Regions from separate parts of the Paenibacillus sp. CMM36 genome, predicted to be linked through region 1. Evidence: riboswitches for the same ligand, from Rfam matches in the RefSeq annotation. Region 1 holds a riboswitch; each other region holds the start of a gene.

Region 1 (4,598 bases):
GGTTCAATACCAGCTTGTTGCAACAGCGGCTCCAGCGTGTCCCTGTTCTCTTTGGTGAAGAATCGGCTTTTTAAGTTATTGGAAATCGTTTTACGACGCTGGGCAAAAGCAGCATGAACCACTTCAAAGAAGTGCTTCTCATCCACCACTTCCACCGGAGGGGCTTCCCGTACACGCAACCGAATGACTGCAGACTCCACATTTGGCTGGGGAATAAATACTGTATTCGGTACAATACAGACCAATTCAGGTTCGCTGTAATATTGTACTGCAATGCTCAGGCTACCGTAATCCTTCGTTCCAGGAGACGCAGCCATACGCTCAGCCACTTCTTTTTGGATCATAACGACGATATTCTCCAAAGGAAGCTTGTCCTCCAGTAGCCTCATCAGAATCGGTGTAGTAACGTAATACGGCAGATTAGCCACGACACTTACTTTACTCACGTCTGCAAAATCAGCTGCAAACACCTCGCGTAAATCCAGCTTCAGCACGTCTCCATGACGTACCTTCACATGCTCATAAGGGGCCAACACTTCTTCGAGAATTGGCAGTAGCCGCTGGTCAATCTCAACAGCGGTAACTACCTTGGCCGATTGCGCCAGCTTCTCGGTCAAAGCGCCAATCCCAGGACCAATCTCAAGTGCGCCCTTCGTCTCATCCAATCCGGCAGCATTCACAATCTTATTGAGAATATTTTGATCAATCAGGAAATTTTGTCCCAAACTCTTTTTGAACGAAAAACCGTGCCGTTGAATAATTTCCTTTGTACGCCGCGGTGTTGCTATATCTTGAATTCCTGTCATACGGATATCACAATCCTTCACTTTCAATTTGTGCCAGCGCTCCGGCAAATTCCTCGCGGCTGATCTGAAATACAGAGAGCCGTTTATGTAGCTGCTTTCCGTTACAATAACCAATACCCAGCACATTCCCTAAGGCCATACGGCGTGCAGCAGCATTGGGGTGGGTGATAAGTCCAGCATCAATCAGGTCCGCCCACTCAATCAGCGGGTCGGCGCCTTCTACTGTCGTATGAACCCGTGCGAGAGCGTGTCTGATCGCTTCCGGTGAGGCATTCTCCACACCAATATCTCCTTTGCGCGTCGCTTCTGCCTCGGGTATAAAGGCCTGCTTGCAGCCGGGTACCTTGGAAGCGATAATCTTACGGATGCGCTCCCCTGCATGATCGGGATCGGTTAAAATGATGACCCCCCGCCGCTCCTGCGCCAATGCAATTTTACGCAGCGTCATTTTATTAATGGCTGAGCCGCCAGTTTCTATCGTATCCGCTTCAACAGCGCGGCGAATGGCCACCGTATCATCCCGGCCCTCTACCACGATCACTTCCTTGATCATTTGCATTTCCCTCCACTGCTACACAGCAAGCTATATTTATCTTTCCCTGCTTTTGAAAACAAAATAAGAAGAGGATATCCTCTTCTTAGCATGGCATAACTATGTTGTTAATACTATCGCATTGCCCTCAACATACACAACCTGTTTTAGTTGATTTCAGGCTTTACCGGTCCGATAACATATACGGTTTTACCGTGCTTACGACCAAATTGGTTGGCTCGGCTCAAACTCTCATAATACACATCGATTTTGTGGCCTTTAATCGCGCCACCGGTATCCTCCGCACGGCGGAAGCCCACCCCTTCGATATACACCCACCAGCCGATTGGAATTATACTCGGATCGACAGCGATGGTACGACCTTCCGTCACGCGCGTGCCGGATGCAGTACGTGTACCGATACCTGGCTCCTGTGAGGAATACGCCGTCATGGAGACATTTTGTAAAACTTTGCTATATTTAAAATTGACGCCTGCTTTACGGACAGCACTGCCCGAACTAACCGTTGTTGTCTTAACCGCATCATTGGGACCGACGGAAGCAGCAAGAACGACCGGCTTTTTCTTCGTTCCTACCGCAATAACCTTATCCACACGGTTCTGTGCAACTTCCTTGTTAACCAGCTGTTTGGATACCAACTTTCCATCATGATATACCTTTTGAACGTGCTGGACTACCACACCCGATTTGCCGCTTTGAATGACCCGATTATCGCCTTTATAAAGACTTGGATCGGCCGTTTTGATGACCTGATAAGGCACCTGTTTTTTCTGTTCGACCTGCTGTTTCTTCACACGGACGATTTTTATGTCCATGTTAGACGAAACAGAGGCATCCAACGCAGGATAAACTTTATCCGTTGACGATAATTTATAGCCCGAGGTACGAATGGCACCTTCTACTGTATTTTCTGTTGTGTACAGCTTTTTCGTCTCATTGCCTGAAGATACTTTAACTTGATTGGCACGTTTAATGACTACGCGGTCCCCATCCTGTACTGCTCCATTTAGCGGCATAGAAATTGTATCATGCGGCTGAAGTGAAATGGAATGCTCGCTCAGCAAATCTTGAAGCTTGGATTCCCGGGTTTCTACCGCAGATGCCTTGCCATCAATGACAAAAAAGACTTGTTTTTTAGATTGCGTGTACATCAGAATTGAAATCATAATCGTTAGCGCGATTAGAAAAATAGCAACCAAAGCAGCCTGGCGCACATTCTCTTGCTTCCAACGCAATACGTAAGACATGCTGGATGAGCGTGACTCATGGGTCTCCTCTTTTTGGAAAATGCCCATTTCCTCCGTCCTCCTTACATAGCCCGCCGTCTGGAGTAAGACATAGTTGAGATTTGACGTGACTATAACAGATTTTCTACAAGACAAGCCCAAACTGCGACTGTCCTGCACCATGTACCCGTCTTCGCGGCATGCTGTCCTCCCCTGTTTAACCACAGTATGATGACAGATTTTCTTTTATTCACAACAAAAAAAGCCAAAGAAAGAGACTAGAGAGCTCTTTCGTGGCTTCCGGCATGTGTGAATATGCGGGAAAACTCATGCACGAGATGGCTTCTCTCTTGTTACGCTTACGGGGTTAGCTGTCGGGTTCGGACGTAGAGAGTCGCCCTAGCTTGGGTCAACCGCTCATGGCGGTCGCCTTCACATTCACCCCGAAGACCCAGAAAGAAATCGAAATACGGCTCCTCTACCTGTTCAATCCCATCTGGGAAAAGAATTTAGGTCGAGCCGGCTGGCGGAAGAGACGTTCCCTTCTTGCACATAAGCCGGACGTACTGTAAGCCATATCGGTTCCCCCGTTCCCTGTAAAAGGGACTCAGCGAGACTGGTTCATGAAATGACTTGTTGATGTTTACATTCAAACAACAATTCACTGAAAAGATGATATCCTGTTTCCATGCATGTTGTAAAGCAGGTTTCAAGTACATTTTTCAAAATATTCGGTTAAAATATTGTAATATTCTCGAGTTTCCTGCAACAAATTCATGATTAGCTTCGTCTATCTCTTTATTTTGATCGATTTCTTCGCTTTTTTATTGAATGTCAAATCGTTCCAAGGCATTTTGGGTCGTTATTGACACTAATTCCTCCACTGTAATCCCCTTGATTTGGGCTGCAGCCTCTGCTACCAGTCTCACATGCGCAGACTCATTTCGCTTCCCGCGAAACGGATGCGGCGTCAGGTAGGGCGCGTCCGTTTCAATGAGCAGACGGTCCAGTGGCACCTGTGCGAGCACCTCTTTTGGCTGCTTGGCATTTTTAAACGTTATTGGACCACCGAAGGAAAGGTGAAATCCCATATCCAGCACCATTTGGGCTGTCTCCCAGCTCCCAGAAAAGGAGTGCATGACTCCGCCAATCTCACTCGCTTTTTCCTCACGCAAAATCCTAACAATATCTTCATGGGCATCCCGGTTATGAATAACAATGGGCATTTTGAGCTCACGAGCCAGACCAATTTGATTTCGAAACACCCGATGCTGAATATCCTTCGGTGATGTATCCCAATAATAATCCAGACCGATCTCTCCGATGGCTACGACCTTCTTATGACTACATAACGATGCAATCCATTCTAAATCGCCCTCTTGCATTGTAATCGCATCCTGTGGGTGCCATCCAACTGCCGCATAAATAAAATCATACGTCTCGGCCAATTTCATGGTGGATGGAATGGTCTCACGATTAAATCCGATATTGATCATCCGCGTTACTCCTGATTCGACAGCACGTGCTATAACTTCTTCACGATCTTCGTCAAATTGTGGCGCATCCAAGTGAGTATGAGTGTCGAATAAATCCAAGGTTTACATCTCCTTTTTTTACTTACATTTCTATATAGTTGTCTATTCTTTGACAAAATAATTCCTTATTTCGGCAGGAAGCCTGTCTTTTACCGCGTTCAATTTATTCTGGGGAAAATACATATGATATTTTCCTCGGTGGATACCACTTATGGAGCGCACAATTTCCGAAACTTCGGAAATTTCACTCACCTCGCCCTGACGTCCAAGCAGTAAAATCTGGTTGTCCGTCGAGCCACCCTGCCGAAACACATCATAAGGAAGATCCGTCGGAAAATCAATTTCAAAATCATATTCAGGGTGCAAACCAGCCTCTTCCAAAGCTTTCCGAATACTGTCAATGGTATCTGTATCCATATTTTCAATCTCTACATATTTATACAATCTACGGTCCATAAAGCGGCTGCTCAAATCACTT
Region 2 (4,598 bases), on a different contig from region 1:
GGAGAGAAAAAAAGATTGAAAAAGGCATATCGTTTTACCGCCCTGGTTTTGACGGCGGTTATCTTGCTGTTGACGGGTCTTCCCATGCTCAATGCATACGGAACGGAAGCAAAGCCACAGAAAAAACTTGTAGTGGGCATGAGTGCCGACTTTCCGCCGTATGAGTTTCATAAAGTTATTAACGGTAAGGATACTATTGTTGGCTTCGATGTGGAAATCGCGAAGGAAATCGCCAAAGATTTGGGTGCGGAGATGGTCCCTGAGGACATGAGTTTTGACTCTTTGCTACCTGCTCTGCAAAGTGGTCGCGTAGACTTGGTACTGTCCGGTATGACACCGACGGATGAGCGTAGAAAAAGCATTGATTTTTCAGATGTATATTATCGCTCCAAGCAAGTCATTATGGTACGCCCAGAGGATAAAGACAAATATCCTACGATGGCTGCTTTGAAAGGCGAGAAGATTGGCGCGCAAAAGGGGAGTATTCAGGAAGAAATTGCTCAAAAAGTACCCAATGCCTCTGTAACCTCACTGGACAAAATATCCGATCTGGTACTCCAGCTGCGGACCCAGCGTATCAACGCTGTTGTGATCGAAGATACGGTTGCTAAAGGGTACACGTTAGATGGGACCGTAACACTTGCCAAAGCGATACCTGAGGATGCCGGAGCAGAAACTGCTGTAGGTATACGCAAGGGGAACGCAGAATTGCTTGCCTCTGTAAATAAAACGTTGGCTCGCCTGAAAGCGGACGGGTCGATTGAAAAGTTTTCTACAGAAGCGAGTGCACTCTCGGCAGATCGACAGGTTTCTTCTAATAACATCGTAGATATTTTTTGGAAATACCGCAGTCTTTACGCTACGGGTATTGGTTACACTCTGTTGCTGTCTGCACTCGGAGTACTGTTTGGATTTATCATTGGTCTGATCGTATCCTTGTTGCGGATGAGTGGTATACGCATCATTGAGTGGTTAGGTACCACATATGTGGAGATCCTGCGTGGCACACCTATGCTGGTGCAGCTCATGATCATTCACTACGGGATTGCTTTGACGCTGGGTGTCAATTTTACTCCACTCCAGTCCGGTATAATCACATTGTCTCTGAATAGCTCGGCATATCTGGCTGAAATTTTCCGTGCAGGTATCCAGGCAGTAGACCGTGGACAGATGGAGGCCGCACGCTCATTGGGTATGGGACGAGGCAAAGCTATGCGTCACGTCATTTTGCCACAAGCGTTTAAATCTATTTTGCCTGCTATAGGTAATGAGTTTATTACAATTATTAAAGAATCCTCCATTATTTCGACTATTGGTATGGTGGATATTATGTATCAAGCCCAGGTCATTAAGAATATTACCTACGAAGGATTAAGTCCGTTCATAATCACAGCCGCTATTTATTTTGTAATGACATTCAGCTTGTCTAAGCTGCTTGGTTTATGGGAAAGGAAGTTGAGAGCCAGTGATCACCGTTAAACAATTGCGTAAATCGTTCGGCAAGAATGAGATTTTAAAAGGCATTGATATAGATATCGCCAAAGGAGAAGTTGTCGTTATCATCGGTCCCAGCGGTTCGGGGAAGAGTACGTTTTTGCGTTGTATGAATCTGTTAGAACAGCCGACGGATGGGGAGATTTTATTTGAGGGCGAGCCGATTACAGCTCGTGGTCATAATATTAATGTAACCCGGGAAAAAATGGGGATGGTGTTCCAGCATTTTAATCTGTTCCCACACAAAACAGTGTTGCAGAACCTGACGCTTGCACCGACGCAGGTTAGAAAACAGTCAGGTAAGGAAGCGGAAAAAATTGCATTAGAACTCCTGCGTACCGTGGGGCTCGAGGATAAGAAGAATACCTATCCGAACCAGCTATCCGGTGGTCAGAAGCAACGTATTGCGATTGCGCGTGCTTTGGCCATGCAGCCGCACGTAATGCTGTTCGATGAGCCGACTTCTGCATTGGACCCTGAAATGGTTGGAGAGGTTCTGGATGTAATGAAGAAGCTCGCCGAAGGCGGTATGACAATGGTAATTGTAACGCATGAAATGGGCTTTGCCCGCGAGGTAGGCGATCGAATTATCTTTATGGATAACGGTCAAATTGTGGAGCAGGGTGCACCAGACCAGGTATTTGGCACTCCAAGCCATGATCGCACTCGTGATTTTCTTGCCAAAGTATTGTAAGAAAGTACTGATCTAATCATAAAAGAGCTCTCCGTTGACGGAGGGCTTTTCTTTTTTTGTCACCATTTCCCCATACTTTCGTAACAAATATAGATTTCTTAATGACAAAATTGTAACGAGTGTAGTATGATGTTCAGGGTTCCCAACATTTTCATGCGGATAAGGTTACAAAATTGTGATATTATGCAGTAAGCCAAAACTTACCGGGACAGCATGCGGTTAGACAAGCGCTGAAATGCTGGCCCAAACTATGGGAAGTGCGGGGGACGTAACAACGGCAGCCATTCCGATACGTCATAAGACGATGAGGAATATGCCTAGGGGTGAATTGCACGAGCATAGGGCTTCTCCTGAGTCCGAATCCGACAGCTAACTTCGCAGGCATAAAAGAGGAGGTACATATCTTTGAAACATTTAAAACATATTGGTAAAACGATGAAAATTGCGGTGCTTGCCGCAGCTATTGCAGGGTTGGCACAGACAGCTGGAATAGCGGATGCTGCCTCGCTTCACACTGCCAAAGAGGGCGATACCTTCTTTTTGCTTGCTCAGCGTTATGGAGTATCGGTAGACGAGCTAACAAAGGCTAACCCAAACATTGCCTCCAGCAATATATATGCAGGTCTGCAAATTAAGGTGCCTGGCGAAAAAAGTGTAAAGGCAGCTTCGGAATCGAAGCCGCAGCTTCTTACGGAGAAAGCAGCAGCGAATGAGGCGCCAACGATTGAAGCTTGGGGTAAAACATTCAACTATAGCAAAATAGTTGACGTTAAGGCTTCAGCGTATTCTGCCGCAGCCGATGAGAATGGTAAATGGGGCGCAGTGGACTACTACGGCAATCCGCTTAAACTAGGTACAATTGCGGTAGATCCTAACGTCATTCCGATGGGCACGAAAGTACTGGTTACAGGCTACTCCCATCCAGGTTTGCCGGATCATTCTTTTGTAGCTGTCGCTCGCGATCAGGGCAGCGCCATTACAGGAAAGCGGATTGATATCTTTATTCCAGGCAACAAATCATTTGTGAACGACTTTGGATTTCAAAATGTGAAGCTGTACGTTATTGATAAATAGCATTGTACGTATATACAGTTTAATTAAACATAATATATATTATGTAAACATAACGCCTATATCCGTATATATCTAGCTCGGACTCTTATCAGGTCCTATCCGTAAAAAGGCTGTCTTGACGAGCAGAATACTTCTGCTGGTAAGACAGCCTTTTTACGTTGCTTTAGCTTGTACCTCAATCATAAACATACTGTTATTTTCGTTCCGATGTGTGGAGTAGCCGGGGGACTGTCACAAATTTGTAGCCCTTAGCTTTTAGAGAGTGAATTAGACCCGGCAAAGCTTGGATAGTGCCTTGCAAGTTGGAACTTTGACCTCCACCAGCGTGCATTAAAATAATAGAGCCAGGCCCTGTAGCTGGAATCACATTTCGCTGAATTTGTGTTTTACTTAGTCCCTTCCAGTCGAGAGAGTCTACATTCCAGTTGACAATCATGTAGCCATGACGACGTGCCCACTTTATTTGAGGCTCTGTAATTTCACCGTAGGGTGGACGAATCAACTTGGGGCGAAAACCTGCGCTGGCTTGTAAAATACGTTCTGTTTTTGTAATCTGGTTGCGAAAGCGTTCTGGTGTAGCCTTCCTAAAATCCGGATGAGTATAGGAATGATTTCCTATAGCATGGCCTTCACGGATAATACGACGTATAATCCCCGGATGCTTTTCCGCACGGTGACCGACGATGAAAAAGGTGGCTTTGATGCCGTTGGCGTGTAATACGTCCAAAACCTGCGGCGTATACCTAGAATCGGGCACATCATCAAAGGTTAAGGCAATTTGGCGGGTGTGTGGGCCGCACATTTTAAAAATGTCCGCATGTTTTTTACGCAACATTGCTAATGTAGGAGTAGCTCGATCTGTACTCAGATGTACAGAAGAAGCAACAGCTGCTTCCTTGGGATGGGGCGTTCCGATCTTGGGAGGCGCATCCGCGTGAACGGGTAAACTTGAAAATGCTAGTAACAGTGCCAAGCATGGCAACACTCCCCTGTACGGCATATGTATCCCCCCTTTTCGTGCAGTGGTACCTAGTGGTGCTCTCGACTATTATGTACCTGTCCTATTAAAAATATGCTGGTTACCAAGTTAGGCTCATAAACGTCTGGAAAGAAGTTCGCGATGAAATGATTATCAATGAAGATGATGGAGCTAAACGTACATATTCTCTTAAACATGACCGAAAACAAGAGCATTTTCGCAAGTTTTAGCCTTACAACGGATTCGGTATCCCGTGACAGCTGGTGTATAATGGGGTTGCAATTCATAATTATACAGACATGGAATTGAAGGAAGGAAGGATAAAAGTGACCGACTTGTTTACTCCTTATCAATTAA
Region 3 (4,598 bases), on a different contig from region 1:
AACAACAGAATAACAAACACGGCCAGGTTAAAGCCTATTTCCTTGTCAGTTCCAAAATAACCGGGAAACAGTAACATTAGCAGCACGACCAATGTACCGATCTCCACGACGAACATGACAGGATTTTTCATCATCATCATCGGATTTAATTTTATAAAGCTATCCTTGATCGCATGCTTCAAGATGCTTCTGTCCAGCATGTGTTTGCGTTGTTCCTTCATGGTCAAACACCCCGTTCATCCATTCTCATTTTCTTCTTCACATGGTCAAAAATTCAGCAACAGGTCCCAATACGATGACAGGTAAAAAGGTCAACGCACCAATCAGCAGCACGACTCCGATCAGAATGGCTCCAAATAACTTGTTGTCCGTGCGCAGTGTCCCCGTCGTCACCGGAGTCGGCGCTTTGGCATTCAACGAAGCCGCCACAGCCAACAATGCAATCATAGATACATATCGCCCGAAGAACATAACCATCCCCGTTGTTACATTCCAGAATACGTTGTTATCTGAAAGACCTTCAAACCCCGAACCATTATTTGCGGCAGATGACGCATATTCATAGAGCACCTGAGTCAACCCGTGATAGCCAGGGTTAGTGACCGCATCATATCCCCAATGACTCATAAACGCAAGCGCAGTTGGGGCGAGAATGAGAAACGGATGTACCAAAATGGCAATGGCGATCAGCTTCATTTCCTTGCCTTCAATTTTCCTTCCCATAAATTCCGGAGTTCTCCCGACCATCAGTCCGCATATAAACACACCCAGAATCGCATACATCAGCATATTCATCAGCCCGACACCCTTGCCGCCAAAAATGACGTTTAGCATCATTTCTCCCAAAGCAGCCATGCCACCTAGCGGGGTTAGTGTATCATGCATATTATTGACCGAACCTGTCGTTGCCGCTGTTGTGACCGCAGTGAATAAAGCCGATTGCCCAATACCGAAACGAACCTCTTTCCCTTCCATGCTTCCCTGAGAAGCATCCACACCCAGTGTCTGGATTAACGGATTACCTGTCTTCTCAGACACATACGTAATGGATAGAAAAATTAGAAACAATACCATCATGGAGCTAAAAATAATCCAGCCCTGCTTACGATTACGGGCAAACAATCCAAAGGTATACGGCAACGAAGCCAGCATTACCCACATTGCCAAAATTTCCAGCACGTTCGTCCAAGGACTTGGATTTTCAAAAGGATGCGCAGAGTTAGCTCCCGCATAACCGCCCCCGTTCGTCCCCAAATGCTTGATGGACTCCAGAGAAGCAATGGGTCCCATAGAAATTTGCTGTTGTGTTCCGCTCAGCGTCGTAAGATCCGCCGTAGGCTGTAGCGTCTGTGGTATCTTCAATCCCACCAGCACCAGCGTAAGCACAAAGGCCAGTGGCAGGAAAATCCTTATAATAGCTTTAATAAAATCTTGAAAGAAATTGCCCATCCCTTCACCGCGCCGCGTCAATCCTCTCATAAAAGCCGCAGCAACCGAAAAACCGGAAGCAGCCGAAGTGAACATCATCATCGTGACGAACGCCATCTGTGTCAGATACGTAAGCCCGCTTTCTCCGCTATAATGTTGGAGATTCGTATTCGTCATAAAGCTGATTACCGTATTAAAAGCTAGTGATGCTTCCATATTACTGTTTCCAGCCGGATTACCGGGAAGCATTCCCTGTAAACGCAACAGCAAGTAGCTGATTGCCACAAGCACGACGTTCGTAGCAATGAAACTCATAACATACGTAGTCCAACGCATGCTCTCCACTTTCTTCAAGCCTACTACCTTATAAATCAGCTTTTCTGTTCTGCCAAAAATCCGATCCGTTCGATTCGGTTCATTCGAGAATACATGATACATATATGTACCCATTGGCTTTACCAAGAGCAGCAATATAACGATCACAATTCCAATTTGAAGCAGCTCCATCCTCTATTCCTCCTTCAAAATGCTCCTGCGTTTGGAACAACAGACCCGATTAGACCATCTATGAAGTGCACACGTTTGCGAAAACCTGCTACCAATGATGCTTTAATGCTCAGATCTGTTGTTCCCGCCCGCTCTATCCCTACAAGTGACTAGAACTTTTCAGGGTTCAGGAGTGCGTAGATTAAATACATAAACACAATAGCCGTAAGCCCGAGTATAACGATCATCCTCTTCGTCCTCCTTTAGAGGTCTGCGCATCACACCAGCGTACAAACAGCAGTATCACTCCATAACTCACAGCCATGACGAGCAGCATGTATATATCCATCATGTTTATACCCTCCGTATCGATCCTCAGATCGCCATTCTTATTCCATCATAAAATCATAAAACAACTATGTCATAAGTGCTTATCCGTTCAGCAGAAAACCCACCTCTCCGTTCAATGTGTAGATCACATGGTCCGCTCCCAATCCCCGATAAATTCCTTGTGGATTACAGCCGTGTGTAATAACATAGATCGATTCCGATGTTAGTGGTCGACATATTTGCAGGAAACGGCAAGTCAGATTCAAGCTGTTCTCGAACAAATACACACTACCAATTTCTTTTTTTGGAAAATTCCATTTTCCCGCTTGCATGGTATTGATGCGGACAATGTGCTCCACACCCATTTTTTTGAGCTGTCGTTCCTCCTGGGCGCTATTCGTGAGAACTGCAAACGCCAATTTTTTGAAAATAAGCAATTTCACAAAACTTCTGCCCGCTTCATTCGGTGCAGTGACAATAATTAACCGACCTTCCATCAGTAGCTCCTCTCCCGGTATAAAAAGACAACAAAAAGAAGCCGAAGGAAAAAGGCTTTCCTCCGGCTTCTGACATATCCATGATAAAATAAACCATGGCTGCACACGGCGGTTTGTTGCCTCTCCCTGTACGCTTACGAGGTTAGCTGTCGGATTCGGACGTGAGAGTCGCCCTATTTCTGGCACTTGACCGGAAAATTCACCCCATGAGACACACGGCTTCCGAAGCCGTACAGTCTCGATTGGTTCCCCCGCTTTTGCAACTGCAAAATTCAGCGCTATAGACATTTCGTTGTTGCTTCATTCAAGTTAATTTGAAATTACGTCTTGAATCATACACCCGCGCATGGAAGACTGTAAAGCTCAACTGCAGGGTTATAAATCGGGCTTTAGAGCATAGAAGATTAATAATAACGCTTACAATGCAACTATGCTTCTCACATCTCCTTTAATCTCTGTTTTTCATCCCTTTTTGAAAATGACAAGCATGTCAATATTGGCGTAGGGTAAAGCGTTATTGGCCTTTTTTTGTAAAAAGAGAAGAAAATACGCTATATGTACCAGCTAAACACCGATTTAACCCGCTTTTATAAGAAGAAACAACTTAATTCGCTCCATTTGCGGTGCGATTTACTGTTTTGAGCAAAATACGATTTTACAGCGCCTGAAGGCTTTATACAGCTTTTCCAGGCTTGCAACCCTTCTTTAAATTGTCTAAAATTTAATTGCTGAATATTGAATGAGGAGAGATGCTATGACCGTTTATGAATATGATGCGCAAACCCTGCAAGGGAAACAAATTCCGTTATCCACATTTGAAGGGAACGTTCTGCTTATCGTGAACACTGCCAGCAAATGTGGGTTAACCCCCCAATACAAAGCGCTACAAGAGCTATATGACCAGTATCATGAACAGGGGCTCGAAATTTTGGGATTTCCCAGCAACCAGTTTGCCAAACAAGAGCCAGGTTCCAGTGAGGAGATCTCCGAGTTTTGCCAGATCAATTATGGTGTCACCTTTCCGATGTTCGCCAAGACAGATGTCAATGGCGATCAAGCACACCCCTTATTTCGCTACCTGACCCAAACAGCTCCGGGGGTATTAGGGTCCAAAGCGATCAAATGGAATTTTACTAAATTCTTAATTACAAGAGAAGGTAACGTGTTTAAGCGCTATGCACCGCAAACCACTCCAGATAAACTGGCGGGAGATATAGAGAAGCTTTTGCAGCAAAACTGACATTCTTCATTATCACAGTTAATAAACGACCTGTTGCAACCGTGGCTTCCGTGGCTAAAGAATATAACGAAAATGCTTAACAAAAAAAGCACCCTTTCACGTAAACCGTGTCAGGATGCTTTTTTAACTAGGTCTTGCATATAATGCGGTCGAGAGGACTCGAACCTCCACGGGCGTACGCCCACTACCCCCTCAAGATAGCGTGTCTGCCATTCCACCACGACCGCAAATCATAATGTATTGAGGCAACAGATTTATTATACTCTCTCATCAACTATTTGTAAACAAAAATATTATAATTATTTTAACTTACATATATGAGCGATAATAATACCGTCCTGCATAAAGATAACCGCTTGCTGAACTATGCATTAATGTTGCCCCCTTACGGATTATCAGAACCACCTAGCACTTAACTAAGTAATTAATTTGACGAAATAACGTATTTACGATTGTAAAAACACGTATAAAAGTGTATCATAGTTTCAGATGGTTAATTCTAACATGTTTACTGATGATTATTATAACACACCAATTATTCCGTAAGAATCCGTAAGGGGCGATTTCTTTTGAACAACAAAATGCCTGTCACCTCCTTCGGGTGGGCCATCAAACAA

Evidence for each region. Region 1 has a riboswitch for cyclic di-AMP ahead of ACWA2B_RS26535 (3D domain-containing protein). Riboswitches for the same ligand answer to the same signal wherever they lie in the genome.
Region 2: it holds a riboswitch for cyclic di-AMP, as region 1 does, so the genes downstream of both, ACWA2B_RS13995 (3D domain-containing protein) here and ACWA2B_RS26535 (3D domain-containing protein) in region 1, are expected to answer to the same signal.
Region 3: it holds a riboswitch for cyclic di-AMP, as region 1 does, so the genes downstream of both, ACWA2B_RS01430 (hypothetical protein) here and ACWA2B_RS26535 (3D domain-containing protein) in region 1, are expected to answer to the same signal.

The regions. Positions count from the first base shown of each region.
Region 1 covers NZ_JBSEDY010000026.1:11,879-16,476, reverse strand. Annotated here, with positions in the region: gene rsmA (16S rRNA (adenine(1518)-N(6)/adenine(1519)-N(6))-dimethyltransferase RsmA) at 1-806, opposite strand, end outside; gene rnmV (ribonuclease M5) at 814-1,359, opposite strand; gene ACWA2B_RS26535 (3D domain-containing protein) at 1,506-2,654, opposite strand; cyclic di-AMP (ydaO/yuaA leader) riboswitch at 2,926-3,208, opposite strand; gene ACWA2B_RS26530 (TatD family hydrolase) at 3,410-4,180, opposite strand; gene ACWA2B_RS26525 (HD domain-containing protein) at 4,223-4,598, opposite strand, start outside.
Region 2 covers NZ_JBSEDY010000006.1:36,666-41,263, forward strand. Annotated here, with positions in the region: gene ACWA2B_RS13985 (ABC transporter substrate-binding protein/permease) at 16-1,479, shown strand; gene ACWA2B_RS13990 (amino acid ABC transporter ATP-binding protein) at 1,466-2,188, shown strand; cyclic di-AMP (ydaO/yuaA leader) riboswitch at 2,419-2,587, shown strand; gene ACWA2B_RS13995 (3D domain-containing protein) at 2,594-3,262, shown strand; gene ACWA2B_RS14000 (polysaccharide deacetylase family protein) at 3,456-4,262, opposite strand; gene ACWA2B_RS14005 (NADH:flavin oxidoreductase/NADH oxidase) at 4,568-4,598, shown strand, end outside.
Region 3 covers NZ_JBSEDY010000001.1:270,596-275,193, reverse strand. Annotated here, with positions in the region: gene kdpB (potassium-transporting ATPase subunit KdpB) at 1-221, opposite strand, end outside; gene kdpA (potassium-transporting ATPase subunit KdpA) at 259-1,935, opposite strand; gene ACWA2B_RS01435 (potassium-transporting ATPase subunit F) at 2,085-2,162, opposite strand; gene ACWA2B_RS01430 (hypothetical protein) at 2,346-2,741, opposite strand; cyclic di-AMP (ydaO/yuaA leader) riboswitch at 2,857-3,029, opposite strand; gene ACWA2B_RS01425 (glutathione peroxidase) at 3,496-3,981, shown strand; tRNA gene ACWA2B_RS01420 (tRNA-Leu) at 4,126-4,208, opposite strand; gene ACWA2B_RS01415 (hypothetical protein) at 4,551-4,598, shown strand, end outside.